3 regions of the Paenibacillus sp. J2R1T-4 genome follow, and region 2 is predicted to be linked to each of the others. Evidence: riboswitches for the same ligand, from Rfam matches in the RefSeq annotation. Region 2 holds a riboswitch; each other region holds the start of a gene.
What was found. Region 2 has a riboswitch for cyclic di-GMP ahead of AC58QD_RS04905 (diguanylate cyclase domain-containing protein). Riboswitches for the same ligand answer to the same signal wherever they lie in the genome.
Positions count from the first base shown of each region.

Region 1: it holds a riboswitch for cyclic di-GMP, as region 2 does, so the genes downstream of both, AC58QD_RS18260 (hypothetical protein) here and AC58QD_RS04905 (diguanylate cyclase domain-containing protein) in region 2, are expected to answer to the same signal.
Region 3: it holds a riboswitch for cyclic di-GMP, as region 2 does, so the genes downstream of both, AC58QD_RS22645 (hypothetical protein) here and AC58QD_RS04905 (diguanylate cyclase domain-containing protein) in region 2, are expected to answer to the same signal.

Region 1 covers NZ_JCAUBA010000010.1:189,982-200,387, reverse strand. Annotated here, with positions in the region: gene AC58QD_RS18270 (lipoate--protein ligase family protein) at 1-319, opposite strand, end outside; gene AC58QD_RS18265 (molybdopterin-dependent oxidoreductase) at 370-1,680, opposite strand; gene AC58QD_RS18260 (hypothetical protein) at 1,969-2,262, opposite strand; cyclic di-GMP riboswitch class I at 2,336-2,421, opposite strand; gene AC58QD_RS18255 (YjcZ family sporulation protein) at 2,600-2,713, opposite strand; gene AC58QD_RS18250 (hypothetical protein) at 3,263-3,526, shown strand; gene AC58QD_RS18245 (YuzB family protein) at 3,625-3,849, opposite strand; gene AC58QD_RS18240 (iron-sulfur cluster assembly accessory protein) at 3,885-4,184, opposite strand; gene ytvI (sporulation integral membrane protein YtvI) at 4,335-5,417, shown strand; gene AC58QD_RS18230 (hypothetical protein) at 5,414-5,656, opposite strand; gene AC58QD_RS18225 (hypothetical protein) at 5,706-5,930, opposite strand; gene AC58QD_RS18220 (M14 family metallopeptidase) at 5,953-7,086, opposite strand; gene racE (glutamate racemase) at 7,222-8,028, opposite strand; gene AC58QD_RS18210 (polysaccharide deacetylase family protein) at 8,170-9,180, opposite strand; gene AC58QD_RS18205 (disulfide oxidoreductase) at 9,236-9,670, opposite strand; gene AC58QD_RS18200 (GNAT family N-acetyltransferase) at 9,775-10,353, shown strand.
Region 2 covers NZ_JCAUBA010000002.1:283,362-293,767, forward strand. Annotated here, with positions in the region: gene trpS (tryptophan--tRNA ligase) at 1-489, shown strand, start outside; gene AC58QD_RS04900 (SPL family radical SAM protein) at 604-1,422, shown strand; cyclic di-GMP riboswitch class I at 1,513-1,600, shown strand; gene AC58QD_RS04905 (diguanylate cyclase domain-containing protein) at 1,697-3,070, shown strand; gene hflX (GTPase HflX) at 3,222-4,544, shown strand; gene AC58QD_RS04915 (methionine gamma-lyase family protein) at 4,547-5,797, shown strand; gene AC58QD_RS04920 (MerR family transcriptional regulator) at 5,876-6,286, shown strand; gene glnA (type I glutamate--ammonia ligase) at 6,311-7,648, shown strand; partial or broken gene AC58QD_RS04930 (collagen-like protein) at 7,840-8,127, shown strand; gene AC58QD_RS04935 (cation:proton antiporter) at 8,301-9,542, opposite strand; gene AC58QD_RS04940 (TrkH family potassium uptake protein) at 9,583-10,406, opposite strand, start outside.
Region 3 covers NZ_JCAUBA010000015.1:76,831-87,236, forward strand. Annotated here, with positions in the region: gene AC58QD_RS22640 (IclR family transcriptional regulator) at 58-816, opposite strand; gene AC58QD_RS22645 (hypothetical protein) at 1,159-1,368, opposite strand; cyclic di-GMP riboswitch class I at 1,438-1,521, opposite strand; gene AC58QD_RS22650 (class I SAM-dependent methyltransferase) at 1,611-2,396, opposite strand; gene AC58QD_RS22655 (PIG-L deacetylase family protein) at 2,549-3,259, shown strand; gene AC58QD_RS22660 (PrkA family serine protein kinase) at 3,877-5,772, opposite strand; gene AC58QD_RS22665 (DUF2161 domain-containing phosphodiesterase) at 5,979-6,782, shown strand; gene AC58QD_RS22670 (polysaccharide deacetylase family protein) at 6,874-7,878, shown strand; gene AC58QD_RS22675 (NAD(P)/FAD-dependent oxidoreductase) at 7,893-8,822, opposite strand; gene AC58QD_RS22680 (dihydrodipicolinate synthase family protein) at 8,977-9,858, opposite strand; gene AC58QD_RS22685 (ABC transporter substrate-binding protein) at 10,018-10,406, opposite strand, start outside.

The sequences.
Region 1 (10,406 bases), on a different contig from region 2:
ACCCTTGCGCGCTAAGCCAATTCATTCCTAACTCCGCCATAGGTAGACGCCGATCCCGAAGTCCCAGCACAAGCGCCTTCTCATGACGCCACAGGTGGACTACCGGAGCAGCCCCTTCTCCTACTTTTCTGCACATTAGCTCATCATAAGCGAAAGGAAACAATATATCCCCAACAAGCGTTCTTGAGCTAGTATCATGGATATAGAAGCCGCCGCGGGGGAGCTCAGATGGCTGCCGCTCCCCAACTCCTGACTCCGATTGTCCTTCCATTCCCAGTTCGCTTTCTTGTTCCGTTTCCTTGCTTGGTCTAGTTGTCATCTGGTACCTTAGCTCCTTCAAACCTTAATATCGTCTATCTCTGATTTGCTCTATACATTGCCCTGCCTAGGCTTCAAACTCGGCACCCAAGCATCTGTATCGTAACCTCTGGCTTCCCAATATCCGATGTGGTCTTTATCGATTAGCTCAATACTTTGCAGCCATTTGACAGATTTGTAGGCGTACATCTTAGGGACGATCAAACGAACAGGCCCGCCTAACTCCTGGGGAATTGGCTTGCCGTCAAGCAGAACAGCAACCATTACATCATCCAAGGCTGCTTGAGCTAATGTAAGGGTGTCCGTATATACCCCGTCACCGGAGTAAAATTTCACAACTCGCGCTTTGGATTGCACCCCTGCCTTTTCGAGCAGCTTCGAAAGTGCAATTCCTTCCCAAGTATTGTTATAGACGGACCATCCTGTTACACAGTGAAAATCGCTCACTTGAACACTTCTAGCCAAATCCGTGAACTGCTTCCAATCCCAACTCTGGGGGCGATCAACTAGTCCCGAGATCGTGAATTTCCAATTATCGGATGAGAATGATGGAATCGGTGTTACCGTATAAATCCGAAAATGCCCCTGACTGCCGCCTCCTACGGGAACGATAGAATCTGGCAACGGTTGCGGAGCAGGAAGCATTCGATTGCCGTCTTTTGACGGATCGTATGCATTTAAGTCTATTCCCCCACTACCGCCTCCCGAGAACAGCCAACGTCCGAATTTGGGGCCAATTAGCACAACCAGAAGTCCCAACAATCCCCAACGAATAAAAGAACGACGTGTGTACAAGACATCGCGCACCGTCTCCGTCACAGAGCGCGGTGTCTCCATTCTCGGTGCTCCCTCACTCTCACGCACGCCTTCACCCGCTTCGCGCTGCATAACAGCGCCTGGACGACGCATCTTCAGCCAACGGCTGCGGGTAACAGAATGGTAGATTGCGTATGGAACGCCTACCCAAGTAAACAGGTCATGCATAGTTAATGCAACATTGCTCCACACTGGAGGGAACTGACGGAATTGCCATAATACAATCCCGGACACAACCCACCCGACAAGCAGAATGAGGACTACACTTAAGTTCCATTGCTGCTCTGGCTTGCCTCGCAGCTGCCTGATATGTCGAATCATTTGCGGTAAATAGATCAGCACGATAACCGTTGATATCAAACCAAGCCAGATATGCCCTTCCTTGGTTAGCACCCTAACGACACCTAGCTCACGAAAAGGTTTGATAAACAAGAGAATACCGCTTACAGCGAGCAGGAGAACAAGCCAAGCATTCCAAGCATGCAGCATGGACAGTTTCTTACCGAAAGACTTCTTCTGCCATTTGTCCCATATTCTCATTCTCATTCGCACCCTTCAAGAGGTAGTGTCAGAAGCAAATAACAGGATCGCACTAGAGTTTATACTTATATTGTATAGCAATTGCCTTCCTGATGAAAGGCGACTTAATTAATATTGACAGCACTTTCCGGCAACGTTGTTGGATTAAAATAAGCATCTTCTCCATCATCAAATGGACGACATGCTTGAAGCGGTTACGGAACTTTTCCCCACCAGAACAAATAAGGAAGCCCTTGTTCGTGACGGCGAGGCCACTCAAAGTGCTTCCTTCTATTGATGGTCAGGTATTCAATATTAAGCCATCTGTGGCCGAGTGAACTTTTCCTGAAGCAAATTGAACAGAGACAGGATGAAATCCTGATGCTTGGAGCAACGAAAAGATATTTTCACTTCGCCTTTCCAATAAAACGTAAACAGATTGTTCTTCTGTCCGATCACAAGCTCTACGTCCCAGCAATTGTCGCGAAGCATGTATTTGTCCCGGTTGAAAAATAACTTAGGACCTTCCGACGTATGATACATCCCAAAAAAATCGCCGCCTACTTTGAAATAAAACCCTTGCTCCATTACACCTGCATTCCCGTACACGTCATTCACTCCTTTTTTTGATTAGAATTTGGGATAATTTATCCTCATATAAACAGAAAAAACTCCAACTTCTTTCGGTAACTGGCTGGCTTAGCCTAAAAGGCAGTAGCCCCTGTAGTTTTGCGCCGCTGGCTTTCACCAGGTTTGCCGTATCGAGAATGTTCGAAGTTTGTCGTAATTTCTTATGTAGTTCTTATAGCATACAAGATTGAGGTAAGTTAAGCATCGTCCTTTTTTCCTATTTACAATCAATTAAATTGTGTATTTTCACACAAAAAAAAGAAGACCGGCGCATTGCACCGGCCTTTCAGGTTATGAGTATCTTCACACAGGAATTTTACAAGCCAAATGGGCGAACTATAATCACCAATAAGATGTAAAGAACCAAGATAATACCGACTGAGGTGAATCCTACTCCACAACCTACACCTGCTCCGCCAACGAATCCCATGTTCCGTCCTCCTCTCTTCAATGCATCTTTGTGGCTGCACCACACTACACACTGTATGAATATAGGGGACCTGTGGATTGGATATACGCCCGTTCCTGCAAAAAATCTGTGTTTTTTTACACCTGCTTGACCAAAGTAAACCAACTAACCATTCGCTATTTCTAGCTGCAATGCTGGTTGGATCAGTGTCCGCATCCACAATGTTTGTTCTTAGACTTTACATTTGCAGACATTCTACGTTTTCCTCTGCAGCAAGCAGCGCAATCGCGACGGCAAGATGCACGTCCCGAACCGAATAAATTGCACACATTTCTACAAAAAGCGCTGCTGTTACTATTCACACCAAGTTTTTTCGAGCTGTATGAATTCATATTTTTCCTCCCTATTTCTCGGAATAATGCATTGTATTCCTAAGGATGAGCCGAGGAAAGGGACAGGTTATTCAAAGACATCAACACTATTTTGAGGTCCTTTATGCTTATATGGCTTGCTGCCCTTCGGTGTGATAGACTAGAGCACATAACCGAGCATGCTAGAGGTGGATGGATCATGAATCGCAATGTATGGAATCTGCTTGTCCTTATCGAGTTAGTATTGGCCTTATTGTTCACCGTCATTTGTGTCATTGTGTTTTTTGTGCAGCCTGACTCACTGCTTCTTCAACTAATGTTAGCGTTCATAGGCTTAGCGGGAATATACAATGGGATCTTTTTGTTCCGCAAGATTAAAGAATCAAGAACTCCGAGCGGTAGAAGAGCCGGCAGCCGACCTGTTCCTAACCAAAAGGCCAAACGAAGCTCCGGTAAAAAATGAAGGATCAGCACCCCATTTTACGAGTGACCTGGTCCTGTTGATACGTCAAAGAGCATCGATCCCTGCAACAGGGAAAGATGCTCTTACTCATTCAGCAGTTATGCTTTTAAGTATTTTATTGCCTTGTCAATTGCTTCATCTTCCGTGGGTGCGGTTATATACCGCCCGTTCACGAAAATAAACGCTGCTCGCGAACAAGGACCGCAATAGGACTTGCAGCCTACCTTGATCTCTGTGTTGGGTACAAGTTTCTGCAGCTTAGGCAGCATTGTCTTTACCTTCATATGCTTGCATTTGTCACAAATCCGTATATCATTGGCCATGACTCAGGTATTCCTTTCCCGAATGCGGCAGCGTGTTATTCGCCGAGATTTCCTTTGCTCGGGTTAGTAATGAAGAACCCTTCGTTCGGCACATACAAATAATCGATCTTAACGCCGTCCAGCACATCTTCTGTTCGCTCTAATAACACTTCAATCCCTTTATCGGTCATTACGATTTCGTCGTTTTCGTCAGCGTCATCCAACCCTAAGGCGTATTGAACAAGTCCAGCGTGCGTAAACTCTACTTTCACTCTAACCTTTAATCCTTTGTTCTCTTCCAATTCCAGTTCCTTGAGCAGTACTTTTGCCGCACTGCGCGTTATTTTGCACTCCATGTCCAATCACTCCTTGTCCCTTAAGTCATCAAAATCATATCATGTTTTGCTCGCATCGTCTAATCTTAAGCCCGCATTGCCCTTGGAGGTTGTACCATGTAAAATAGTGGGAGGCCCTCCATAAGGGTTAACTGATGAAGGGGTGAACCCATGCTTTCGTTCTATAAAAAATATTACAAAACTGTGTTTGACATTGGTCTGATGGTGTTGACCATCTATTTGTTCATGCTGACATTCAGTTATTTGTATCGGATCGCTACGCCTATCTTCTTAGCCTTCGTCATCTACGCTATCATCGAACCGTTGGCCAAGTTCCTGAATCGCCGCGGGATGAAGAAGTCCATTGCGACAGCAATCTCTACCCTACTGTTCATCATCCTTATTCTAGCTGTATTCATAGGGCTAGGAGCTATCTTCACGGCGCAGATCTATTCCTTGTCCCAAAAAATCCCGGGCTACGCGCTGACTTTGCAAGATCAGATCGTGAATAATACGGCCTACTGGCAATCCAAGTTGGATTCATTACCGCCCGATATCGTGGACAAAGCCAAAGAATACTCGCGTGTTGTTACAGAGAAAGGAGCCTATCTCGCTACCTTGTTCCTTGGTTGGATATTCTCCATGCTAACTTCTTTCTCATCGTTTGTAGTGAACTTCACCATTGGAATAATACTGGCCTATTTCCTAAGCATTGAGATCGACACATGGAAACGGCTGGCCAGTGACAAAACACCGCGCACGTTCAAGAGTGCCTTTTTCTTCCTCAAGGAGAATGTGTTAAAAGGTATCGTTTCTTATCTAAAAGCGCAGATCAAGCTTATTTCGATCACGTTTATCATTATTTTCCTGGCATTGCTGCTGCTTGGAGTCAAGAATGTATTCTCCATTGCCTTGCTAGCCGCGTTCTTCGATGTACTACCGTTGCTCGGTGTATCCACCGTGTTCATTCCGTGGATTATTTACTTATTCATCGTAGGAAATACATCGCTTGCGATCTGGATTAGCGTCGTGCTTGGAGTGGTCATTCTTGTTCGCCAAATCATGGAGCCTAAGATAACGGGAGATTCATTGGGTGTATCTGCCTTCACTATGCTTTCCTTCATGATCATATCCTTGTCCTTGTTCGGTGTAGCTGGATTGATATTGTCGCCGATCCTGATCATTCTGATCAAAGCGCTTATGGAGCAAGGCTATTTGAAACGATGGATCCGGCTCCCAGCCGAAGAATATTAATCCTCCAGCTCGTATCTTCCTTCCAAGCGGGAGGAGAACCAGTTCATCAAGAGCATCGTTACCGCAATATCATCAATTGGCATGAAGGGCATCACATCAGGCAGAATCCAGTATAACAGTGCTGGTATGACGAGTAGAAGCTTCATGTAAACAGGAACTTTATTTGAACCTAACAGGCGGAATACTCTCCGGAATACATGAGCCCAGTGGCGCAGAGACAATAGTTTTCGCATAATGATCAAACCCTCCATTCCAATAAAGTTAGCTGCTGAACCGATGTTCATTCACCTATGAACGTCGGTTTTTCTTTGAAGTGCGGTATACAAAGATTGCAAAAGAGATAAGGATAATCGCTCCAGCGACACAGACGGCAATCATCACTTTGTGGGCTGAATCCGGTAAGCCGCTGCCAGCGGATGCATACGAACTCGCCGGAAAACCGAGATATAGGAGAGCAATTAAAGATAAGGTCTTTAGAATCGAATAACATTGACGCAATGCCGACTTAAGCATGAATACCTCCTGGAACGAGAAATCAACTTGGATTAGGGAAGGTGCTGTACTCCTCAGCTAGCCTCATAGCTTCTACCATAAGCGACTCTACTTTACCGTAAAGAGAATCGAATTGCTCAATGGGAAGCGGATTAATGCCTTGTCCGGCTTCGATCGTAAAGCCGGGCCGGCGGAACTGTTGGATAAACCAGTCCTTATAGCCAGCATCACTGCCAGCCAGCTTCACAGATTGATAACCGCTGGCTTGTGCAAGTTTATCGGCCATTCGTCTGGAGATTGCAGGCTCCATCCCTCTGTAATTCCAGTATATCTCTTCTCCCTGTGTGTGAAAAGCAACCGCCATTTGAAAGTTTCGTGACCGTGTGAAGGCAGCCATCGCCTTGGCTTCCGGTTCTGTAAGCGGGCCGCTCCCTGTGTAATCACGCGGCCCAGGCTGCGGAGCGGACGGTCGTCTGCGTGCGCATTCTTCCTCCCAATAGGCCGGGAACTGATCATTCAGGTCAACTCCTTGAATATTCGCTTTCCATCCCGTAAAGTCCATTTTGCCCTTATTCCACTTCAATAAACGCTTTCCATGAGGATGGCCTGGCCACACTCCGCAATGAACGAGCTCAACTCCGTCCGGATTCACCATTGGCACGATCCAGAGCGATACCTTATCATATAGCTCTTTCATCATTCTGGCTGCTGGATTCATACTCTCTCTGCCACCGCTTACAGCTTCTGCAAGCCGTTCTAAGAATTTCATCAGTACGAGAGACGTTATCCATTCATTCGCGTGGAAGGACCCGTTGAAATGCACCTCACAAGCCCCAATTCCAATACGCAGAACAGGTATGGGTCGATCCATCACACTATGTCCGATCCATTCGACCTGGATGAAGGGATATCGAATGAGAAAATGCTGAATATCACCCATTAATTCCATATACCCATATGGAGCGGAAGTATTCACTAATGGGCCTGTGGAATCACGCCTTGTAAAAACTTCTTGAGGCTTGAGGGCGGAAGGAACAAACACAATCTGACCTGGCACCAAGTAATGAGCAGGATCAGGGTGCATACTGCGATTGCGTGCAGTCAGCTCCTCTAGAGTCAATTCTGCTCGTTCTGCTAGACGAAACCAAGTATCACCCGGCTTCACCACATAAGGCATGGACAAGGTAACGCCTCCTCTTTAATCATCTCGATATCCATCCATATGCCCGAGGACAAACGGTTCATGCTCTTTCCTGATCATGGAAATTGAGAAGACCGTCCGAACTTGTCGGACGGTCCATGTCAAGGGATGTTATAACAAGGCGACCTGCCAATAGACAGGCGAGCTGTTGAGATGATCACCCAGCCATTGCCGAGCAATTTGTTGGAAGGTAGGGGCTTCGCCACTGCAGAACAACTGGTGCATGGGGAGTGATTCCGTGGCTGCCAACTGGCCGCGATGGTACAGAATCGTGCTCACTTCCCTTGCTGTTTCTTCAGCCGAGTTAATCAAGTTCACTTCCGGTCCCATTACTTCCGAGATCACGTCTGTTAAGAAAGGATAATGTGTGCAGCCAAGGATCAAACAATCAATAGAGCTATTCCGGAGTGGAGTCAATGACTGTTTCACGGTCTCCCTGGTTTCTTCCGAGCGAAACATCCCCTTTTCTACAAGCGGTACGAGTCGGGGACAAGCATAACTGACTACTTCAAGCGTGGGCGAGATGGCCCGAAGGGCGTGAAAGTATGCTCCGCTCTTAACTGTGTTTTCTGTGCCGATCACTCCTACCTTGCCGCTCCGTGTAGACTTGATAGCAGCGCGTGCTCCTGGATGGATGACTCCTAACACAGGTACAGAGACCATAGAACGAATTTCTTGAATAGCTAATGCAGTGGCAGTATTGCAAGCAATCACGATCATCTTGGGATTAAAGCGGATCAAAAACTGAACAATTTGACGTGTGAATAAAATCACTTCATCGGTTTCTCTCGGGCCGTAAGGTGTCCTTGCTGTATCGCCGAAATAGATGATTTTCTCCTGAGGAAGCTGGCGCATCACTTCTCTGACGACGGTCAGTCCTCCGACACCGGAGTCCAGTATGGCTATGGCTTGCTGCACGAAGTCTCGCTTCCTTCTATCAAAAAGTAAGGTCTATCTTTACAATATGAGACCTTACAAGGAAATGTTCGAGTGCGCATGACACAATAAAAAACGACATCCTTCATTTGAAAAGGAGGTCGTTTACAGAGAAAGCTTATCTTACTTGTTCATCAACTCAGCGATTTGTGCCAATTCATACCCTTCGCTTTTGATTTGCTTCAGAATCCGATCCATGGCATCAATATTTTCCTTGGAGGCATGGTGCATGAGTATGATATTCCCGTCATGAAGATTATTAATAATATCGTTATAAGCATCATCTGCGCCATTCTTGCGCGGCTCCCAATCTTTCATGGCTGTTGACCAAAAAAAGGAAGTATATCCCATATCCGATACAAGGTTTAACAAATGCTTACTGAATGTTCCATAAGGAAACCGGAACATTTTGACTGGCTCAAGACCTGTAATCCCTCGATACAAGCTCTCAAAATCACTGAATTCTTTCTTGACTGCCTCGTCAGATAATGTAGTAAAGTCCTTGTGAGTAATCGTATGATTCGCTACAGTATGCCCTTCTTCTAATAACAGCTTTATATAATCGGGGTTATTCTTCAGATTGTAACCCGTAACGAAGAAGGTCGTCTTCACATCGTTATCTTTCAAAGCTTTCAGAAGCTTCTTATAATCCAGCAATTCTCCGCCCACATCAATAGTCAAATAAATCTTCTTACCTTCGCCTACCCATACTGCTTTCTGATCAGGTGTCAACGATTTCACTTCTGCCGGGAAACCTGGCACCTCGCCCTTTTTTTTCTTCATGTAATACCAACTAATCGGCTTCATATCAGCGGCTGTAGGATTTTTGAGCCCCGCGGCTGGAGACAGATTAGGCGCTTGTGTAGCTGGCGGCTTCTCTACCGGCTTGTCATCCGGTGTCTTAGTCGGCTCAGGCGTCGGTTTAACCGTCGGGACCGGAGTCGCTGATGGCGTTGGTGTAGCAGTTGGTGTGGGTGATGGGGTCACACTAGGTTTGGAACTTGCTCCAGGTGCTTCTTCTAAAGTCACATTAGGAGAAGTACAGGCTGGAATAATAAGGGCAGTCAGTAGTGTTGCTGTTAATATCCATTTTGTCGAATGCAGAAAGATCACCTCTATGTTAAATTTCGACAAAAAAAGCAAAATTCCTCCGAATCCATTTGATACAATTTGCAATAAATCACGATCATTATGCTTGTTTGCGCGATGCTCTCCACAGCAACAATTGAATTATAGAAATGAGGGTGAACCCAGTCAAAGCAAGGAACGGGATGGTAACAAAACCGAACCAGTTAATATAGACAGCGTCACATGGCACCATACCGCAGGAGAACGAATTGGACGGAATCCAGTCTGTCTTTTCCATCAAATAATGGTAGGCGGAAATACAAGCGCCCAATATCGTCATCGGCAGGACATAAATATAGATGGACGTGTTCTTGCGAACTGCGGCAATGCCAAGCAACAAGACTTGGGGATACATTAGAATCCTTTGATACCAGCATAGCTTACAAGGCAAATACTCCTTGATTTCGGAAAAATACAAGCTGCCCAAAGTTGCAACTAACGCGACAACCCAGGATAAATGCAGCCCATTTTCCAATACGAACTTTCTCCATTTCACGGATAAAATCCCCCTTAACTGCGAACTTGTTATTAAGCATCTGATAAGCTAATATGTAATCGGACAATTATATCCTACCATATAAGGGGGCTATTAAAAAACCGATGTTATCTTCTTCACAAAGCAGGTTCTTAGAGAAAGCTTTTACGGGGGACCATATATCCCTACAGCTTCTGCAACCCCATCATGCTCAAGCACTTTACGATTATAAGAATGAGAACCGCGATTTTCTTCAACCGTTCTCCCCTAGGTTCCAAGATGAACACTTCACATTGGAATTCCAAAAGCAGTCCATTCAAACAGCGATGATGGACGCTGCAGAAGATCGGGCCTATCGATTCGGAATTTTTATGCAAGAAGGCGGGCTGTGGATCGGGCAAATCAATTTGACAGGAATTATTAGGGGGGCATTCCAAAATACGCTACTAGGCTATTCTATGGATTATCGTTACAATGGGCTTGGTTACATGAGCGAGGCGGTTCACCTATGTGTAGGTGCTGCATTCCACGAATTGAAGCTTCACCGTGTACAAGCTGCCGTCATGCCCCGCAATGCGGGATCTATTCGTGTACTTCAGAAAAATGGGTTCACGGAGGAAGGCTACGCTAGAAACTACCTGAACATTAATGACGTATGGGAAGATCACTTCTTGTATGCCTTATTGTCAGAACATTATCAATGATCCGTTTTGTATCATAACTATCGACGTGAAGTATTATGCCGTAAACTAAATTT
Region 2 (10,406 bases):
GGTCCAATATTTCCTGAGCCACAGCCCATGCTTGAGCATGCAGTGCGAATTCCATCCCTGTCTGGTCAGGGGAAAATGAGTAAGTCAGATACACCATCGACATATATCAGTATGAAGGATGAGAAGGAAGTAGTTGATGGGAAGATCAAGAAGGCTTATTCAGATCCGACCAGGGCATATCTTCATCAGCCAGGCACACCGACTTTGGACGGCTGCAATGTGTACCATCTTCATACTTTTTTCAGTACGGAAGAGACAACAAAGACAATTGCATTGCAATGCCGAAGCGCAGAAATCGGTTGTGTTCAGTGTAAAGCAGGGCTAGCGGAGTCCATTAATACTCTTGTGCAGCCTTTTCGAGCCAGGAGAGCTCAATTATCGGAATCTTACATTCACGATGTATTACTTGAAGGGCATCAACTAGCGAAACAGTCTGCGCAAGAAGTGATCTCTGAGGTTCGTGAAGCGATGAATCTTAGAATGCTGTAAGCTTACGATTGGATATTTTACTAGAAAAAGCAGAACACTTGTGCGCATTGGATAAAAAGGATACAATGAGGTTTGATGTACAATTGCTATATCTTGTCGGAGGAGTGAAAGAAAATGCCCGTTCAAATTCGTTCGGTTGTCCCCAAGCAACTATTAACTCCTACCGGCGGTTACTTAACTGGATATAGTCACACCTTGAATCCTTATTCCGGCTGTGCCTTTGCATGCTCATACTGCTATGTTCGCCGTATGCCTGTAGCCTTGTTCCGTGCTGAGGAGTGGGGAACATGGGTTGATGTGAAGGAGCAAGGTTCTGAGCAATTGCTTCGCGATCTTCGGAAGGCCAAGAAGAAAGGGCCTGTTACCATATTCATGTCAAGCGCAACAGATCCTTATCAGCCTGTAGAAGCGAATGCCAAGGTGACCCGATCTTTTCTTGAAGTAATGGCAGAAGAGCCGCCGGATTTCTTGCTTGTACAGACAAGAAGTCCTCTTGTAACCCGGGATATTGATTTGTTGATTCGGTTAGACAGGCGAGTACGTGTGAGTATGACGGTTGAAACCGATCTTGAGGATGTCCGTAAAGTATTTAGTCCGGCGGCTCCTCCGCTTGCAGGAAGATTGAGAGCACTGCGTGAATTGCGTGAAGCGGGTATTCCTACCCAAGCTGCAATATCGCCAGTCTTACCAAGCTCGCAAGCATTCGCAGAAAGGCTTGCAGCTGTTACCGACCGGGTGTGCGTGGATGATTTCTTCATGGGCGACGGCAGCGGCGGCAAACGTACCAAGTCACTTCAAATCCATGAGCTTTTCGAGCGGATAGGGATGGAGGATTGGTATGACAAGGCAGCTTATATCGGGGTTTGGACTCAGATGCGAGAACGATTCGGAGAACACAATGTATATCTTAGCCGGGAAGGATTTCTGCCCTGATCATTTGGTGAAACAATATTTCATGACAATCACTGGAAATAGTTATCTTACTATGATATAGTGAAAAAGAACTATATCATTAGTTCGGTTGACCTATATTGGCAAACTTGCTGAAAGGCAAGGACGCAAAGCCTCAGATCTAAGGTTCCTTCGGAACTATGATAGCTGGGTTGCCGGAAACAATGATTTGTTTTCAATGCAAACCCAGCTATTCCATCCAATGGAATAGCTTTTTTGTCTAATTCTTAGATCTCCGTCGGAAGGAGCATGATTGATGGTCAAAGCGAAGTTCGGTTCCATCTGGAAAAGGTTTTTCCCTCATGACGGTTTGGAGGTGTTGGCGGGACCCCTTGTAGTCTTCGCCGCTAGCTGTGCCTTTGCCTCTGTTTATCAGTCTTGGTTCGGGCTTAGTATAGCCATCCTTTTCTCCTTACTATTGATTCTGCTATTCCGGACCCGAACCTCCATCGTTATGTTGTATTCGTTAGCAAGTACTGTGTTATTGCTCTTACTGGTCGTGTTTCCAATCATTCAATTGTATTGCTTCCTTCTTGTCTTATACCCCATTTTGCTTTGTTTTGCATTGCTTGTGCCTGATCCCAGATTTACTTTCGCTGCAGGGTTATTGTCGGCGATCTCGCTAATACGCTATCAAGGTCAAGTGGATAACACTGAACTTTGGGCTAATGTTATTGCTGTCCTGCTTAATGCTCTGGTGTACTCCTTATTAACCCGAATGATGCGGAAGTTATTGAAGGAGCGCAATGAATACCGACAATTGTCTATGATTGATTCATTAACAGGTTTGTCATCCCTCCAACAGACATTGATCTTTGGTCAACATCTTATTGTTAAGGGACATAGAGTCAGGGTCATTCTTATAGATCTGGATCATTTTAAGCAAATTAATGATACTTATGGCCATATGATCGGGAATAAAGTAATTGTCTACTTTGCCTCGCAGCTCAATAAGATGATGGAAGGGATTAACGGAATCGTCGGTCGCTTAGGCGGAGATGAATTTGTGATCGTGTTGGAGGACACTGAGGACAACTCAGATGTTCTGGCAAGAATCGAGGCCCAATTGAATCATAGCCAATATGTTTCCAGCAGCGAACAATATCCAATCAAGTTGTCATTCTCTATTGGTGATACTGTATCAGATCCAAACACAATAACAAATATCGAACAATTGATGCATCATGCCGATTTGAATATGTATGAGTATAAACGCAGGAAGCGTATAGCCAGCAAGCAAGGTAAGTCCGATCAATTATTCGATCATAATCCAGATCCTATCGCAATTTTTGATAGTGAGGGTATTATGTTGGAGCTAAATCCTGCCGCACAAAAGTTAATTGGTTATACGAACGAGGAGTTCAAAGGGCTTCCTTACTTCAAACTGATTGTCGAAGAAGATCAGAAGGCTGTGATTGAAGGATTCAACTCAACAATCACCAGCGGCAGTCCCAGCCATTTTGAGATGAAGATCATCTCCAGGAATGGAGCTCTGATTCCCCTCCGTGTTGTCGTCATACCGATCACAGTTGGGTACAAGATTGCAGGTTATTACGCCTTAGGGCAATACATATTAGAAAGCAAGAAAGTGGAGAATGAGCATCCCCATGTCTTGACGTTCAGCATATAATAACTTTTAATGGCCGTCACTTTGACGGTTTTTTGTTCTGGAATGAAAGTTTTCAAGGCATTGTGGTACAATATAACAAGTTTGATGCAGAACAGTTACGAGTATATGGTGTGGCTTTGGGTCTGAATCTGTTCTATCGGAGGTAGTGAATATGAAACCAACCTCGCATGAAATTAGCGGCGATCAATTGGATAAAGCGGTATTAGTAAGCTTAGTGATTAAGAGCAATCGGTTGTCTGAAGAAATGATTCAATACTCCTTACAGGAGCTTGCAAGTCTGGCTGAGACAGCGGGTGTGCAAGTACTTGACTCCCTGATTCAAGCTAAGGATTCTGTTGATTCGAAATGGTTTATTGGCAAAGGGAAAGTCGAGGAGGTAAGAGTTCTTCTAGAAACACATGGCGCCAACACGGTCATCTTTGATCAAGAGCTATCTGGAGCCCAGGTACGTAATCTAGAACAATCGTTGGATGTCAAGATCATCGATCGAACTCAGCTTATTCTGGATATATTCGCACAGCGTTCCAAGACGAGAGAAGGGATTCTTCAAGTAGAGCTGGCACAGTTAAGTTATTTACTGCCAAGGCTATCCGGACAAGGAAAGAATTTGTCCCGTCTTGGAGGCGGGGTAGGTACGAGAGGTCCAGGGGAGACGAAGTTGGAAACCGATCGCCGGCATATTCGTGACCGAATTACGGAGCTCAAGACCGCACTTCAGGAAGTAGTTAGACATCGTACATTACATCGTGATCGACGCAAGAAATCGGGTGTGTTCCAAGTAGCTCTGGCTGGGTATACGAATGCAGGGAAATCCACGCTGCTGAACCGTTTAACGGAATCCGATGTTTTTGCAGAGAATCAGCTGTTCGCTACACTAGATCCTACTTCGAGGAATTTGCGTTTGCCAAACGGCCAAGAAATCGTTCTGACGGATACGGTAGGGTTTATTCAAAATCTTCCGCATGATCTTATCGCCGCATTTCGTGCGACTCTGGAGGAAGTGTGTGAGGCTGATCTGATCTTGCATGTTGTAGATAGCTCAAGTGAGATGCGTGAGCAACAAATTCGCGTTGTCGAAGATGTCTTGCAAGAGCTTGGGGCGCATGGAAAAGACAAGTTAACCGTATTTAATAAGATTGATTTGCTCCAGCCTGGAGAGATAGATTGGCTCACAACGGCAGGGGATACCTTGCGAGTAAGCGCGATGGCGGACGAAGATCTGGAAAAGCTGAAGCTGGCGATTGAGGAAAAGCTGATGGGTGATACCAGAACGTTCCTTATTCCGGCAGATCGCGGCGAGATGATTGCTTTGTTGTACCGCGTCGGGGATGTGACTGAGCAATCCGTGGGAGAAGATGATTACCTTCAGTTCAAGGTAAGGCTTAAGAATAACGAATTTGAGAAGAACGGATATAAGCTGACCCCCTATATGCAGGAGTCAGGAATGGAGTCGATTCAGGGAGAGGCGGAGTAAGGATGAATATGCCGGAGACGCTGATTAGGCTAATGGAGCAAGCAGAAGAGACAGCAGAGCCTAAGATGAAGCAAATCGACCGGACGGTTGACCGTATTCAATGGAAAGTGATATCGGCTTTTCAGAAGTATAAAGTAAGCGATTATCACTTTTCAGGGTCAACAGGTTATGGGTATAACGATAGAGGTCGTGAAATATTAGATCTTGTGTATGCAGAAGTGTTCGGTGCGGAGGCAGCGCTTGTCCGGCCGCACTTCGTATCTGGAACACACACGATCGGAACGGCTCTGTTCGGAGTGCTCCGTCCAGGCGATCATATGCTCTACATTACGGGGAGACCCTACGATACGTTACATAAAGTAATTGGTAAGCCAAATGACGGAACAGGATCTTTGCAGGATTGGGGAATTGTATACGAAGAAGTTGCTCTCGCAGGCGGAGGTTCGCCGGATTGGGATGGAATTCGAGCAAGTATGACGGAGAAGACGAAGGTTATAGGCATTCAGAGGTCCAGAGGATATGATTGGCGCCCGTCATTCACAATCGCACAGATCGCTGAGATGACTGTCTTCGTCAAGGCAATCAACCCTGAAGTAATTGTTTTCGTGGATAATTGTTATGGGGAGTTTACAGAAGAGCAAGAACCGAATGAGGTTGGTGTTGATCTAATTGCCGGCTCCTTGATTAAGAATCCTGGCGGAGGGTTAGCTCCAACGGGCGGATATATTGCAGGGAAAAAAGAATTGGTAGAGCTAGCGGCTTATCGGCTTACTGCACCTGGTATTGGCGGTGAGGTCGGAGCGATGCTCGGGACTCTGAGAAGTATATATCAAGGATTATTCCTTGCTCCTCATCTGGTTGGACAAGCGCTGAAGGGAGCAGTGTTCGCTGCTGCTTTGTTCGAATTGCTTGGTTTCGAAAGTCATCCCAAGTGGAATGATCCACGAACGGATCTTATCCAAGCGATCAGGTTCCCCGATGAACGGCATCTCATCTCCTTCGTGCAGGGCATTCAGAAAGCCTCAGCGATTGATGCTCATGTTGTGCCTGAGCCTTGGGATATGCCAGGTTATGAACATCCTGTCATAATGGCAGCCGGCACATTTATTCAAGGGGGAAGCCTGGAGCTCTCTGCAGATGCGCCGATTCGCGAACCTTACATTGCCTATATGCAGGGAGGTCTCACCTATTCCCATGTCAAATTAGGGGTTTTAACGGCTATCAGGAATATGATGGAGGCCAGGTTACTGTAACGAAACCTTACATGCCTTGACATGTATTAGGTTCGAATGTACAATTCTAGTAACCCCTAAATTGTGGAGTGATACGTAATGAGTGATAATATTCGTAGAAATATGGCTTTGTTCCCGATTGGAATTGTAATGAAGCTTACAGACCTCACCGCACGTCAAATCCGATACTACGAACAACATGAATTAATCATACCGGCCAGAACGGCAGGTAATCAGAGACTGTTCTCATTCAACGATGTAGAAAGATTGCTGCAAATTAAAGCCCTGATCGAGAAAGGCGTTAATATTGCGGGGATTAAGCAGGTGTTATACCCTGTAAGTAAAGAGTCCGATGAAGCAACCGTGTTGAATGATCAGACTGAAGTGAAACGCCGTGAGATGAGTGACTCCCAATTGCACAAGATGTTAAAGCAACAATTAATATCCGGGAAGCGTCCAGGGCAAGTTTCTTTAATTCAAGGAGAGCTCACTCGTTTCAATCCCAAATAATCGATTTTTAGGAGGAATGGCTTTATGAAAACCCCGCACTACTCGAAGCAAGACATAACACGTATCGCGAAGGAACAAAATGTAAGGTTTATTCGTCTGCAATTCACAGATTTGTTAGGCACGATTAAGAATGTTGAGATTCCGGTGAGTCAACTGGAGAAAGCACTCGACAACAAAATGATGTTCGATGGATCTTCAATTGAAGGTTATGTTCGTATTGAAGAATCTGACATGTACTTATACCCTGATCTAGACACGTGGGTTGTATTCCCTTGGGTAACTGAGAATCGTGTAGCTAGATTAATTTGTGATATATATTTGCCTGATGGCAGACCGTTCCCCGGTGACCCACGAGGTATTCTTAAGAGGGCATTGAAGGAAGCCGAAGAGATGGGTTACACTGCGATGAACGTTGGTCCGGAACCGGAGTTCTTCTTGTTCAAGACGGACGAGAAGGGCAATCCTTCGATGGAACTCAATGATCAAGGCGGCTACTTTGATCTAGCTCCAATGGATCTGGGGGAGAATTGCCGACGTGAGATTGTGTTGACATTGGAAGAGATGGGTTTCGAGATCGAAGCGTCTCATCATGAGGTTGCACCTGGACAACATGAGATCGACTTCAAATATACCCATGCCATTCATGCGGCAGATCAGATTCAGACGTTCAAACTTGTAGTGAAGACAGTAGCCCGTCAACATGGACTTCATGCTACTTTCATGCCCAAACCTTTATTCGGAGTGAACGGCTCCGGGATGCACTGTCACCAGTCATTGTTCAAAGGCTCGGAGAACGCGTTCTATGATGAGAAGGACCGCTTAGGCTTAAGCGAAACCGCTCGTTATTATATGGCTGGAATTTTGAAGCACGCTCGCGCATTCGCCGCTATTACGAATCCGACCGTTAACTCTTACAAGAGACTAGTTCCTGGCTACGAAGCACCATGTTATGTAGCTTGGTCAGCGAGTAACCGCAGTCCTATGATCCGCATACCTGCTTCACGCGGTCTTAGCACTCGGATTGAAGTGCGTAACCCTGACCCTGCGGCTAATCCCTATCTGGCGCTTGCTGTTATGTTGAAAGCAGGTCTGAACGGGATTGCGCACAAGATGGAGCTTCCACCACCAGTGGATCGGAACATCTATATCATGTCTGAAGAAGAGCGGGAAGAGCAAGGAATCCCTAGCTTACCAGCAGACTTGAAAGAAGCATTGCTTGAGATGCTGAACGACGAAGTGATCTTCGAAGCACTCGGTGAGCATGCATTGACCCACTTCTTTGAGCTCAAAGAGATCGAGTGGGATATGTACCGGACTCAAGTCCATGCATGGGAACGCGATCAGTATATGACCTTGTATTAATTTGGAGAATCCCTTGGCGCAGTGAGCGTCGGGGGATTTTCTTTTTGTGGGAAGTTGAGTGGTTTTGGTCTCAGAAAAGCAGTGAGAGGCGGTATTTCCACATCTCGTAATCTTTTTGAACATACATCGCACTCTTGGCATAAGTTATTTTAGCCTATAATTCAGAAGGAGTGATACGAATGGGTTTTATTCCGTTCGAACCATCAACACCACAGCAAGGAACTCAAGCTTTTCAACCGCCTTCTTCGCCACCTCCTCAATTTATCCCGCAGCAAGCTACCACATTTGCCGTTGATCCTGGTGCGATGCAAGGCTGTCTATTCAGATTCACCTATATATGGCAAAGAAATGGGGAGCAATATTGGTTCGTTCCAGTTTTCGTGGGGAGTAGATCAGTGTCCGGCTTCCGGTGGACCGGCCGGCAGTGGATTTTCTTCGGTTTGGATACAAGGCAAATCATATCTTTCAGCTGTTTTTAAGGAGAGCGTCGTGGGATTTTCTGTTTCGAATACTAAAAAAATCAAAAAGCAGCCCTGCAACTGTTAAGTCTGCAGGGCTGAAAGTTAATACTGGGTCTCTTCTAGAATAATCGTTTAATATTAAGTTAACCTTAAAAATCAATTAGAATATAATTAATAATTAGAGAAACTATCTACTGATCAGATTCGGATTTAAGCACTAGGCCCAGTTTGCGCGCCACTAATGCTGTCGTACTTGCTTGGAAAACGATCGTAAGCAAAACGGCCATAAATGTAACCGAAGCAATAATCTCAACATGCTCAATACCGGCAGCAGCCACCATCCCGGCCAGAGCAGCTGGGATGACGCCAGTTTCCCGCACCCAAAACATGAACAGAATCTCATTGGGTTCCCATTTGGCACGTCGATCTGGAAGTGTGCATGCAAGTACGGTCAAGGGGCGAGCGATAAACATGAAGATAGCAATAACCGCCAGACTTGGCCAGAGATACTGAAGGATGGCTCCAATATCAACTTGGCTGCCGAGTAAAATGAATATGAGCATTCTCATCATCAATGTAATGTTTTCTGAGAAATGATTCATTTCCAGTTCTTTTTCCCTCATACTTAATTTGTACATTGGAGCATTTCCCCATATAAGACCAGCTACGAATGTGGCCATAAAACCGCTCACGTGTAGCATTTCCCCAAGCAAAAACGCCCCAATTGCCGCCACAACCATTGTAATCGTCGTAAAATCGCGCACCAAACCTATTGTTCTATGCGCTGCCAAATAAGCAGCAAGGAAGCCAACGATAATTCCGACCACGATTCCACCTAATGCAACGACTAAGAAATCCGTGATTCCGGATGAGATCGTGATTTCACTTGTTCCCATGATAATTGCTAAGATCGAAAACGTCAGTATGGAACCAGTCGCATCGTTGAAAGCAGATTCGCTTTCCACGGTTTCTCTGACCTTAGGTCGAATTTTCACTTGTTTGAACACAGGAATGAGCGTGGCAGGATCAGTGGATGATATTATAGCACCCAACAGAAAAGAATAGATCCAATCAAGTCCAAGCAAATAATGCACAGCTGCAGCCACCACGCCGCATGTAATCAGTACACCAGGTACACTCAAGAGGGATACCGTTATCCAGACTTTAGCAAGCCCCCGCAAACGAATATTTCTTCCGCCGTCAAACAGGATGAGGGTAGAGCCGGTTATAAGGATAAACTGATTCGTAAAAGAGATGCTTGGTTCGTGGATCAAATGCAATCCCTGACCTAGCACCATACCCGAAATCAAAAACACGGCTACGTCCGGAAACTTCAGCATCTTGGCGATTATTCCGGATAACATGCCTACTGCGTATATTAAAATAATTAGAAACAAAACATGATGAATCATAACAGATGTCTCATTAACCATGGAACCCGGCCTCCTCTCAGGTGTTTATCACACTTGCTCTTTACCCAATTATAACTTTGCCTTCCGGATATTTGTACAGTTCCTTTTCTGTTTTCGGCGTTAGTGCATAAGCAAGGGTAAGAGGTCCTAACCTTCCGATAAACATCATAAAAGAAATTAGAATTTTCCCTATGACGGATAGTTCAGGGCTTACACCCAAACTGAGACCGACAGTGCCAAAAGCTGATGTTACCTCAAACAATATTTTAAGAAACGGAGCATCTTCTGTGGTAGTAAGAACCATCGTAACAAAAATGACCACGAATAAAGCAAAAATTGTTAGTGTAATGGCTTTATAAACGCGGTCTTGTGCTAACCGATACCGGTAAAGTGTAATATTATCTTTCCCACGAACCATTGCTATCATTGCACCGATTAGGATTGTAAAAGTCGTTGTTTTGATCCCACCGCCAGTTGAACCTGGTGATGCACCAATAAACATCAGGATGATGATAAAAAACTGTGTGGCTTGGCGAAGAACCGTGAGATCCAAAGAATTTGGACCAGCGGTACGCGGGACCACAGACTGAAAATAGGAGGCTAGTATTTTAGTACCCCAGTCAAGCGGCTTCAAGGTGTTTGGGTTGTTAAATTCAAAAATAAAGATTACGATCGTACCAATTATGATTAATGAAGCTGACATAATAAGTACGACTTTGGAATGCAATGTAAGCTTTCTACGCTCTCGGTAATCAAGAATATCCGCAAGAACAATAAAGCCGATTCCACCAAGAATAATTAAACTCGTTACTACCAGATTTACAAGAGGGTCAGAGACGTAACTAGTGAAGCTGCTAAAGCGACCGGTGATGGGTCCAAACAGGT
Region 3 (10,406 bases), on a different contig from region 2:
ATAGTTATAGAAAAAGGTTTAGAGCCCGTATTTCGGTTATTCCAAACCTAAATCGACTTATGCCCGAAAGCCCAGATCAGAGGAAATATCGTCTGCTGCCCTCTGAATCATTCTCACATAGCTTTCCAGCTCCTCCTGACTCACACTCACTACCATGGTGGAGATGCTAATGGCTGCTGTTACTCCGCCCCCATAACCACGAACAGGAACCGCCGCGCAACGCACGCCTAATTCATTCTCTTGATCGTCTACTGCGTAACCTTTACTCCTCACAGTCGACAATTCTTTAAGAAATGCGGCTTGATCTGTAATTGTGTACGGCGTCTGCGGGGTGAATGGATATCCCTTCAACATTTTCGCCAGAACTTCCTGCTCACGAAACGCGGTCAACACCTTGCCAACCGCACTGCTGTGCAGAGGAACTCTTCGACCGATTCTGGAATATCGGATGGCCGCGAGCTCTCCTTCCACCTTTTCAATATAAACACCCTCTTGTCCGTCAAGAATGACCAGATGCACGGTCTGACCTGTTTGCGCGGACACCTTCTTCAAATAAGGCAGCGAAGCGGTTCTTATATCCATAGAGCCTAGCAGCAGACCGCTCTTCACCAAATAGGTCAGGCCCAAACGGTATTTGCCGCTATCTGCATCTTGATCGATGTAACCGTGCATCTGCAGCGTCTTGAGCAGCGAGTGAACCGTACTCTTATGTAGTCCCATTCGATCGCTAATTTCCGTGATTTTCAGCAGTGGGGTCGCTTCCGTAAACAAATCTACGATCTTAAACGCCCGATCCAGAGCTTGAATAATAGGCATAATGTTATGCGCCTTTCTTGTAAATGTGTTCTATATTATAAAACTCAGTTCTCATAATAATTTTACTGGAGTCTCCAATAAATTACAATACCAATTCTCTTAATTACTGATCAGCTTTACTTTAATTGCAATACAGCAACTAATTCCCTCACGAGTCCACTTTTTGGCTTCTATCTCAACTATAATTGCTTTTCTGCAACTAAATTGGCCCCAACCACCCCGTATGCTCTAATTAATTGCTTTAATGCAACTAAATCTACCCAGCACGCTTCAAACTTTTGCAGCAGAACTCCACCATACTAAATAAAGCAGCCTGATGGCTGCTTTATCCTGAATCCAGTTTTATCCGATCGCTACAGTTTTGTACTCCTGGCATGCCAAGCATGTTGACACATCCACACATGTCGGGTTCATCGTCCCTGTGAACTTGGTACAGTAGATGGGTGTTTTGTATTCCACGTTCGGAGAGATCATTAAACAATATGCACAGTTCCCTATTAATTCGATAGTTAACCGATGCAAATCTACTTTTAGCTGTCTTACTTCATCCACAATAACACCCTCCATCTATATATCCTATAGAAAAGACACTGCCCATAGACAGCGTCCTTGAGAGTACGCTTGGGCAACCCGGCTGTCATAGCTTTCGCAGTAGACCCGTGGCTTTGCGACCCTGTCTTTCGAGCAGGTTTGCCTAATTCCTTCCGAAGAACAAATTATAAATCCGTGACTATAGTAACATACATTAAAAATCCGATTAATAGGTACTAGGACCTATAAAATAAAATTCGAGCTCAATAAAGCTTCTGAGCTACAAATCGTAGCCTTACATAATCCATTTTCCAAGATCCGTCACTCCATAGCTTAGCTCGAACTAGATCAGTCGTTTCCTTGTATACTAGCTCAATCTGCTCTGGATTCAACCCTGTGGTAAACACTCCGCAAAACATGTCCAGCCAATGTCTTAAACCGTTCTCACCATCGGTCAATACAGTTGGCCGATCAAAGGTTACGAGATTACGCACGATGAAGCCTTGGGCTTCCAAGATTGTAGCATATTGTCCGGCTGAAGGGAAGAACCATGGATTGCGGGCTGCAGCATCCACGCCATGGCTCCTAAGCACTTGCGACAAAGCATCAACGATGTGCCTTACGTTGCCTTGCGAGCCGAATTCTCCCACGAATCGGCCTCCTGATTCTAAGGCCCCCCATACCCCGCGAATCACATTTGCAGGTTGTCTCATCCAATGCAAGGCCGCATTAGAGAATACAGCACTGTAAGTACCCTCAACATGTAAATTTTCTGCGTCTGCTACATGAAAGGAGAGATGAGGATACTTACTTCTCGCCTTTAAGATCATCTCACTTGAAGAATCTATCCCTGTCACATCTACACCGCTCTCAGCAATTTGTGCGCTCAAATCTCCCGTTCCACAACCCAGATCCAGAATCCGTTCGCCTTGAAGGGGATTCAGCCAATCGATCACACTCCTGCCATATTCCGATACAAAGCCAAGGCTGCCATCGTACAGCTGCGGGTTCCACATATTGGTGTGCTTTTCGTTTTCAGATTGCCTCATTTCATTGTCCTCCTATAATCATTTGTGGTTAAAGAAGTGCTCCTGTATGCCCTCTAACTTGTATTTTGAGCCTTACTCTGTTATAAGTCTAATATATAGAACCTTTAGATATAATAGGTATTTCCTATAGAAGAAATGGAGGTAATAGCTTGATGAACGCTACACCTCATCAGCAAACGATTGCCATCATTATGGCACATCCAGACGATGAAACATTCACTAGCGCAGTAACGATCCACCAAGTTGTGCAACAAGGACATCGGGTTGTGTGTCTTCTAGCTACGAATGGTGAAGCCGGCAAGAGCGGCCGGTTGAAGCCCATGACCAAGGATGAGCTATCCATTAAACGCCGGGAGGAAATGACCAAGGCCGCATCCGTGCTAGGACTTGCCGAAGTTCGATATCTGGGTTATCCGGACGGACGACTAGCCTCTGTTGACCGGAATTTATTACGTGATCAGGTTGCCCAATTCATTCGCGATACTTCAGCCGATATCATCATCACATTTCCCGAGGATGGAATCAGTGGCCATAAGGATCACACGGCCATTCATCATGCCGTCCGCGAAGTTGTGACAGCACGAGAGTGTCCAAGTGTACGCAAGCTGTACTACGCAGCAAGTCCTGTGCTGCTCGCTGCGGGATATCTCCCTTCCATCAGCTATAATGTAATGCCTTATTGGACGGTCAAGAAACAAGCCCTGCTTGCACACGAATCACAGATCTTATCTATAGAGCGTGTCTTCGGTTCCATGGGGGACGAGAGCACCATTCATGAGGGTAAACGCGAGGAGAAGTTTATTCTGGCTTGGGAGAATGGCGTGCCATTTCCGGTCAAAAACGAGTCCAGTCTTACAGAATAGATGATTCGTAAAGCTACATTCTCTATGTCAATCGAGAAGTTACATTCGCAAATGATCTACCAGCGTACAAAGAAGAAAGCCGGGCATACAGCAAAGTCTTGGCGATTAAGTCCAGTTGGCGCGCGGAAGTGCAGGAAGGTGGGCTACAACCGCTGTTGTACTTGAATTCTTTGATTATATTTTTATGGTGAGAATTCAAGTACAAAGGCGGACGCTTTCGCTTTTCCGCTCCACCTCCCCGCCCTTTTCTGGTCGACTTTTCTTTAGGGAGTTGCGATTTCATACACCCCTAAAGCGGATTTTCCGCTCTACAGCAATCGCTCAACCCTCTAATTCACCCCTAAAGCGGATTTTCCGCTCTACAGCAATCGTTCAACCCTTTAATTCACCCCTAAAGCGGATTTTCCGCTCTACAGCAATCGCTCAACTCTCTAATTCACTCCTAAAGCGGATTTTCCGCTCTACAGCAATCACTCAACCCTCTAATTCACCCCTAAAGCGGATTTTCCGCTCTACTAAAAATTAAAAGAGTGGAACCTTCAGTTCCACCCCTAATACTACCTGTACGTGAAGAAGGCCCGAAACCGCTATTACATAGCAGCTCCGAGCCTGATCCATCACCGATTCAACAAGCTGCCTACATACCGCAGCAATTCGTTCGCCGATCCTGTCGTATACCCATGTTCATCAACAAGCCGCTTGATCACTTCGTTGATTTTCTTCAACTGGTTCTCATCCGGTGTTTTGGTCGAGGTTGTAATCTTCACGATATCCTTCAAATCGGTGAACAGCTTCTTCTCGATCGCTTCGCGCAGACGCTCATGGCTGCCATGCTCGAATCGCTTCCCTTTGCGGGAATATGTGGACATCCGAATCAGTATCTCTTCACGGAATGCCTTCTTCGCATTCTCCGATACCCCGATCTGTTCCTCAATGGACCGCATGAGCCGCTCATCCGGATCCATCTCTTCACCGGTCAGAGCATCTTTGATTTTTTGCCAATTGCAGTAAGCTTCTATATTATCCAGATAGTTGTTGAACAAAGTCTTGGCAGACTCCTCATAGGAATAGACGAATGCTTTCTGAACTTCCTTCTTCGCCAGCTCATCATACTCTTTACGAGCTACAGATATGAAATTCAGATATCGCTCCCTTTCCTCCTTGTTGATAGACGGATGCTGATCCAACCCGTCCTTCAGAGCGCGGAGCACATCAAGGGCATTGATGAATTCCAGGTTTTGACGAATCAGGGCGCTGGATATACGGTTGATGACATAACGCGGATCAATCCCGGTCATACCTTCTTCGATATATTCGTTCTGCATCTCCTTGAGATCAGCGTCTTTGTAGCCTTCCACTGTTTCTCCATCATATAACCGCATCTTTTTGGTCAAGTCCATCCCTTGTTTCTTGGACTCCTTAAGACGTGTCATTACGGAGAAGATCGCAGCCGCTCGAAGAGAATGTGGCGCGATATGTATATGCTTCATGTCACTTTGCTGGATCAGCTTGCGATATATTTTCTCCTCCTCTGATACCTTCAGATTATAGGGGACGGGCATTACGATCATACGGGATTGAAGAGCTTCATTCTTCTTGTTGGCGATAAATGATCTATACTCCGATTCATTCGTGTGCGCCACTATGAGCTCATCAGCCGAGATCAACGCGAAGCGACCTGCTTTGAAGTTGCCTTCCTGCGTAAGGGATAACAAATTCCAGAGAAATTTCTCATCACATTTGAGCATTTCCTGGAATTCCATCAGTCCTCGATTCGCTTTGTTCAATTCCCCGTCGAATCGATATGCTCGAGGATCTGACTCTGTACCGAATTCAGTAATGGTCGAGAAATCAATACTCCCTGTCAAATCAGCGATATCCTGTGACTTCGGATCAGATGGACTGAACGTACCAATCCCGACACGCTCCTCCTCGGAGAGAAAGATTCGTTCGATCATCATTTCCTCGATCCGGCCGCCATACTCCGTCTTCACCCGCATTTGACAGGAGGGACACAGGCTGCCCTCAATCTTAACATTCAACTCCTGCTCGATAACCGCACGGAGCTGATTGGGTACGAGATGCAGCGGCTCCTCATGCATCGGACACCCTTTAATTGCGTACAAGGCTCCTTCCGGAGTACGTGAATATCGTTCCATCCCCCGCTTAAGCATAGTAACAAGTGTTGATTTTCCGCCGCTGACAGGACCCATTAGCAGAAGAATCCGTTTCTTCACATCGAGGCGCCTGGCAGCGGAGTGGAAATATTCTTCAACCAGCTTCTCCACGGTTCGGTCGAGTCCGAATATTTCATCCTCGAAAAATTTGTATCTTTTCTTTCCATTCTCTTCAGTAATCCCATGCCAAGCAATCATATCGTACACGCGTGAATGCGCAGTTTTGGCTACACCGGGATTGGCTCTGACAATTTCAATGTACTCAGCAAACGTTCCGGTCCATGCTGCTTGCTCCTGCTCCCGACGGTGCTCCGAAATTCGTTTAAAAATGTCCATGGTGCCCTCCTCTCGTCTGTACACGGCTTGACACGCTTCCATAAAGTTAGATTTGCAGTGTATTACATCCATATGCACAGAACCCGTTGAAGTTGCCCATTAATTTGCTTGAAATCCGTTCAACTTTATTATTATGATATAGTATATGACTATATTGTCAGGAAACATGACATAAACAGTTGAAAACTGGAGAAGGAGAGACATAGATGGCCATACAGAGCGAAACGGAACTATATCCTCCTATCAAAAACTACTTGGAAACGCTAGGCTACGAGGTGAAGGGTGAAGTCAAACATTGCGATCTAGTCGCTATCCGAGGGGATGAGCCCCCTATCATCGTGGAGTTGAAGAAAACGCTAAACCTGCCGCTCCTGATCCAAGGGATCGATCGACTGCAGCAATCGGATACTGTGTATCTAGCTGTTGAGCTCCCTGCTACAGGACGGGCTCCCCATCAGCTTAGATGGTCCGATCTTACCCGCTTATGCCGTATGCTTGGTTTGGGCTTAATGACGGTGCGCTTCTTTTCAAGACGGAAGCCAAAGGTCGAGGTTCTCTGCCATCCTGAGCCATACAAGCCGCGACGAAGCAAGATCAAGGCTGCCAAGCTAGTCTATGAATTCAAGGAACGCACAGGGGATTATAATGTGGGGGGCAGCTCGAAACGCAAGCTGTTTACGGCTTATCGCGAGAAGGCTCTGCATTGTGCCTATTGGCTCCAACAAAGCGGTCCGTCTAGTCCTCGCCAGCTGCGCGAATGGACAGAGAATAGCAAGGTCCAATTCCTGCTGCGTGACAATCACTACGGGTGGTTTATGCGTATTGAGCGGGGCGTCTATCAGTTGACGGGAGTCGGGGAGCAAGCTTTGGAGCTATATAAGGACATACTAGCGGATGTGCTAGTCAGTCGCGGCCGCTCGATTCATGCGGAGTCAGACATTGTAATTGTAGAAGCTGAGATAGCAACAAATGATGAAAACTCGAAACTTTCAAATTATATTAAAAAATAGGAGGAATGATCCTAGTCTATCGCGTATAAATATAGTAGTAGAACAAATATATAACTTCAGATGACAAATTCCGACATGGCGGGTGCGGCGTATGAAAAATAGGTTGCTTGTTGGCTGCTTGATAATAGGGATCACGGCCGCTTCTGGCCTTTCAGCATGTAGCAGTAAGAAAAGTGCCTCGGACACAGCCGTTCCATCACCTTCTGTTCAAAGCGTTATGGAAGCTCCAACAGCAAGTCCGCATTTCATTGCATCACCGCCACGACCTATAGAGAACAAAGAGGTAGGGACCGCAAGCAACCATTCACCCGATTCCAAATCGGAGACAATCGTAGATTTAAGCAAGACGCCTGCTCCAACTGACAAACCGGCAGCAGCAATTATTCCTGTCACACCAACTCCTACACCAACACCTAAGCCAAAATCAACAGCCCGTGTCATCCGAATTCCTGTTTTAAACTATCACAGCATTGGCAATCAACCTAATAATAATGCGGTCCTCAGCCCCAAAAATTTGGACGCGCAAATGGATTACTTGTCCAAAGAAGGGTATACAACACTAACACTCCGACAATTTATTGATATATGGCAAGGTAAAATAGAAGCGCCTTCAAAATCGGTTTTACTTACATTCGACGACGGATACGCGGATAATTACCACGAAGCAATGCCCATCTTGAAGAAATACAATTTCAAAGCAACATTGTTCATGTCGCCAGGGTCAGTGGGGGATGGGTGGTATATTGATTGGGAGCAAGCCAAGGAGCTGCATGAATCAGGCTGGGATATACAGCCTCACGGCATGACTCATCCTTATCTGAACAAACTCACGTTGGATAATCAAAGAACTGAAATCGAAGAATCAGCAAGGCTTATTGAAGAAAAGCTGGGGATCAAGGCAGAAGTGTTCTGTTACCCTTATGGTGTCTACAATAAAGATACATTGAAGATATTAACTGATAATCACTATAAATTAGCATTTACGATTGATCAGGGATATGCCGAGACTAGTCAGAATCCACTTACTCTTAAGAGATTGTTCATTGGCGGCAAAGACTCGCTTGATACCTTTATCACTAAATTAACGAAAAGCTGACATATTGAACTGCTTCAGCCTTGCTGCTGCATTTGCTGCAACGCTTTGTTCATCCAGATGGCGGCTTGACTGCCTTCACCCATGGCGATTGTCACTTGTTCTGCATGTACGGCTACATCTCCTGCTGCCCATACATTGCTGATATTCGTCATCTTTGTTCTAGGATTAGTAACGATATGCCGATTCTCCAGACGCTCGATTCGGAGTTGCTCGGCTAATTGCGAATGGACCTGGTTACCGCCGAAAGCGATAAACCCTCGTTCACCCGTGATCATTCTACCTGAGTCTCTTAAGCGTACTCCTTGAAAGCAACCGTCGTCCTTTTCCAATACACACTCTATGGGCTCGGCTATAAGCTCAATTGCATGCTGATTTAAATCTTGAAGCACTTTTGGAGAGATTTCCGTTTGCTCATGATTCACATACACCAGCTTGTCAGTCCAGTGCTTAAGCACGATTGCCATATTAGCTCCAACGTCACCCGAACCGAGAACAATTGTATGTTTCCCTTTAATCTCATATCCATCGCAATCGGGGCATACATATACCGACTTCCCTAGACACACTTCCAGACCTTGCAATGGAGGAAACCGATCAAGTATACCTGTAGCCAGTAAAAGGGTACGAGCCTTGTATATTTCACTTGCTTTACCCCTCAACGAGAATCCGTTGCCATCAGCATCGATAGGAGAAGCATGGGTAATCTCGTCCGTTACGAACTTAACTCCGACAGCTTGAGCTTGTTGCTTGCCGAGTCTGCGAAGCTCTGCTCCGGATATCCCGTCTGGCCATCCTAGAATGTTATGATAGCTTCGGCATAACGTCGATCGTCCTCGACCTGCATCGATAACGAGTACACGGTAACCGTATCGACCTAGTTGCAATGCTGCTTGAAGGCCAGCAATTCCTCCGCCTACAATAATTCCGTCAGCATCAAAGTCCATATCAAGCTTATTCAATTCGATTCTACCTCCATATTCATTCTTGTTCGGTAATCGTCCGTGAAGATTGGGATTGCCTATTTAGTATGTACAAGAGTGCGATGAACAAGTAAAAGCCTCAACCTGATTCGTTGGAGGCTCTTCTTGTTTACTTCTCTTATTGTTCTGAGCGAAGTCCTTGATTATACCCGAGAAGTACTTCTCTGATTCGCGAAGAATCGGAAGCAAGCAGAGGACTGCGCACTTCGCTGCTCGAGAAAATACCTAGATGTTGGAACAACGCTTTTGTAGTGGGTATCTCATCCCCAGGTCCGAACATGCTGATAAAGGGCAGCAGTTTCTCGCTGTAGAGTCGGAAGCTGTCCTCGACTTGGCCGCTTCGGAACAGCTCCCAGCAGCGTCGGAATGCTTCTGGGTAGATGATCGGAGCAATGATCATGCTGCCGTCAACTCCTGCTACGAAAGCTCGGAAGCAAATGATGTCGTCTCCTCCGAATACAGTCAGCTTCGTCAATTGCTTGAGCTTGCGAATTTTCTCGAAACTGTGATCGGTCATCTTAATCGCGGTGATTCGCGGAACCGCTTCAGCAAGTTGAATCAGATCATGGGTAGTGAATCGAGTGGCCGTGGTGACAGGATTATCATAGAACACAATGTCCAGGCCGGTTCGTTCCGCTAACTGACCAACGTAATCGATTACCATTCCTAAGGAGTTGGGAAAATAGTAAGGGCTTGGCACGAGAGCTGCCTTAACACCTGATTCGACTGCTGTAAGACCAATCTCGACGGCTTCGTCCAGACAAGTATGGCCTAATCCAACAACCAGATGTTTATCGGCAGGGGTAATAGAAGCGACATAACGAATCACTTGCTCTCGCTCTGCACGGGCCATCGCAGGTGCTTCTCCAGTGCTGCCGCATACTACATACCCGTCTACATCAGCCAAAGTATGCTCCAGAAGTTTATCGAATCCCGCAAGATCCACTTTTCCATTTAAGAAGGGAGTAGGGATGACTGGAATATTGCCTTGCATCTTCATGAGGACACCATCCTATGGCATTATTTTTGATATACCAAAAATATATTCAATATATCGAACTAAATTCAATATATCATTCGTTATGTTCATCGTCAACAAAAAAGAAAGCTCCGAAAGATACAGCATAGTGCTTCTGCATCTCCGGAGCTTGTTGCATTTTTATTTTTTCACTTTGAGCTTTTCCCATGTTGATTGGAACTCCGTTAACATCTGATCCCGTGTGGCTTTCCCTGCCACGTATTTCTGCATGCTTCCACCGAATTCCTGTGTAGCTCCTTCCGGATATTTCGGCCAATGCCAGCCGAGAGCCTTGCCTTCCTTGCTATATCGCAGCACTTCAGTTGCAATATCGCCCAAATCAGCAGGGTTAGCTTCAATATTGGCGAAGGCTGGAATAAATTTGAATTCCTTCGTCATATACCGTTTACCTGTGTCCGAGCTAACCATCCAATTCAGGAATTCCTTCGCTTCTGGTTTGACTTTAGAATTTTTATTGACGACCCAGTTGTTAGGAACACCCACGAATATATTGTCATTCAGCTTAGCAT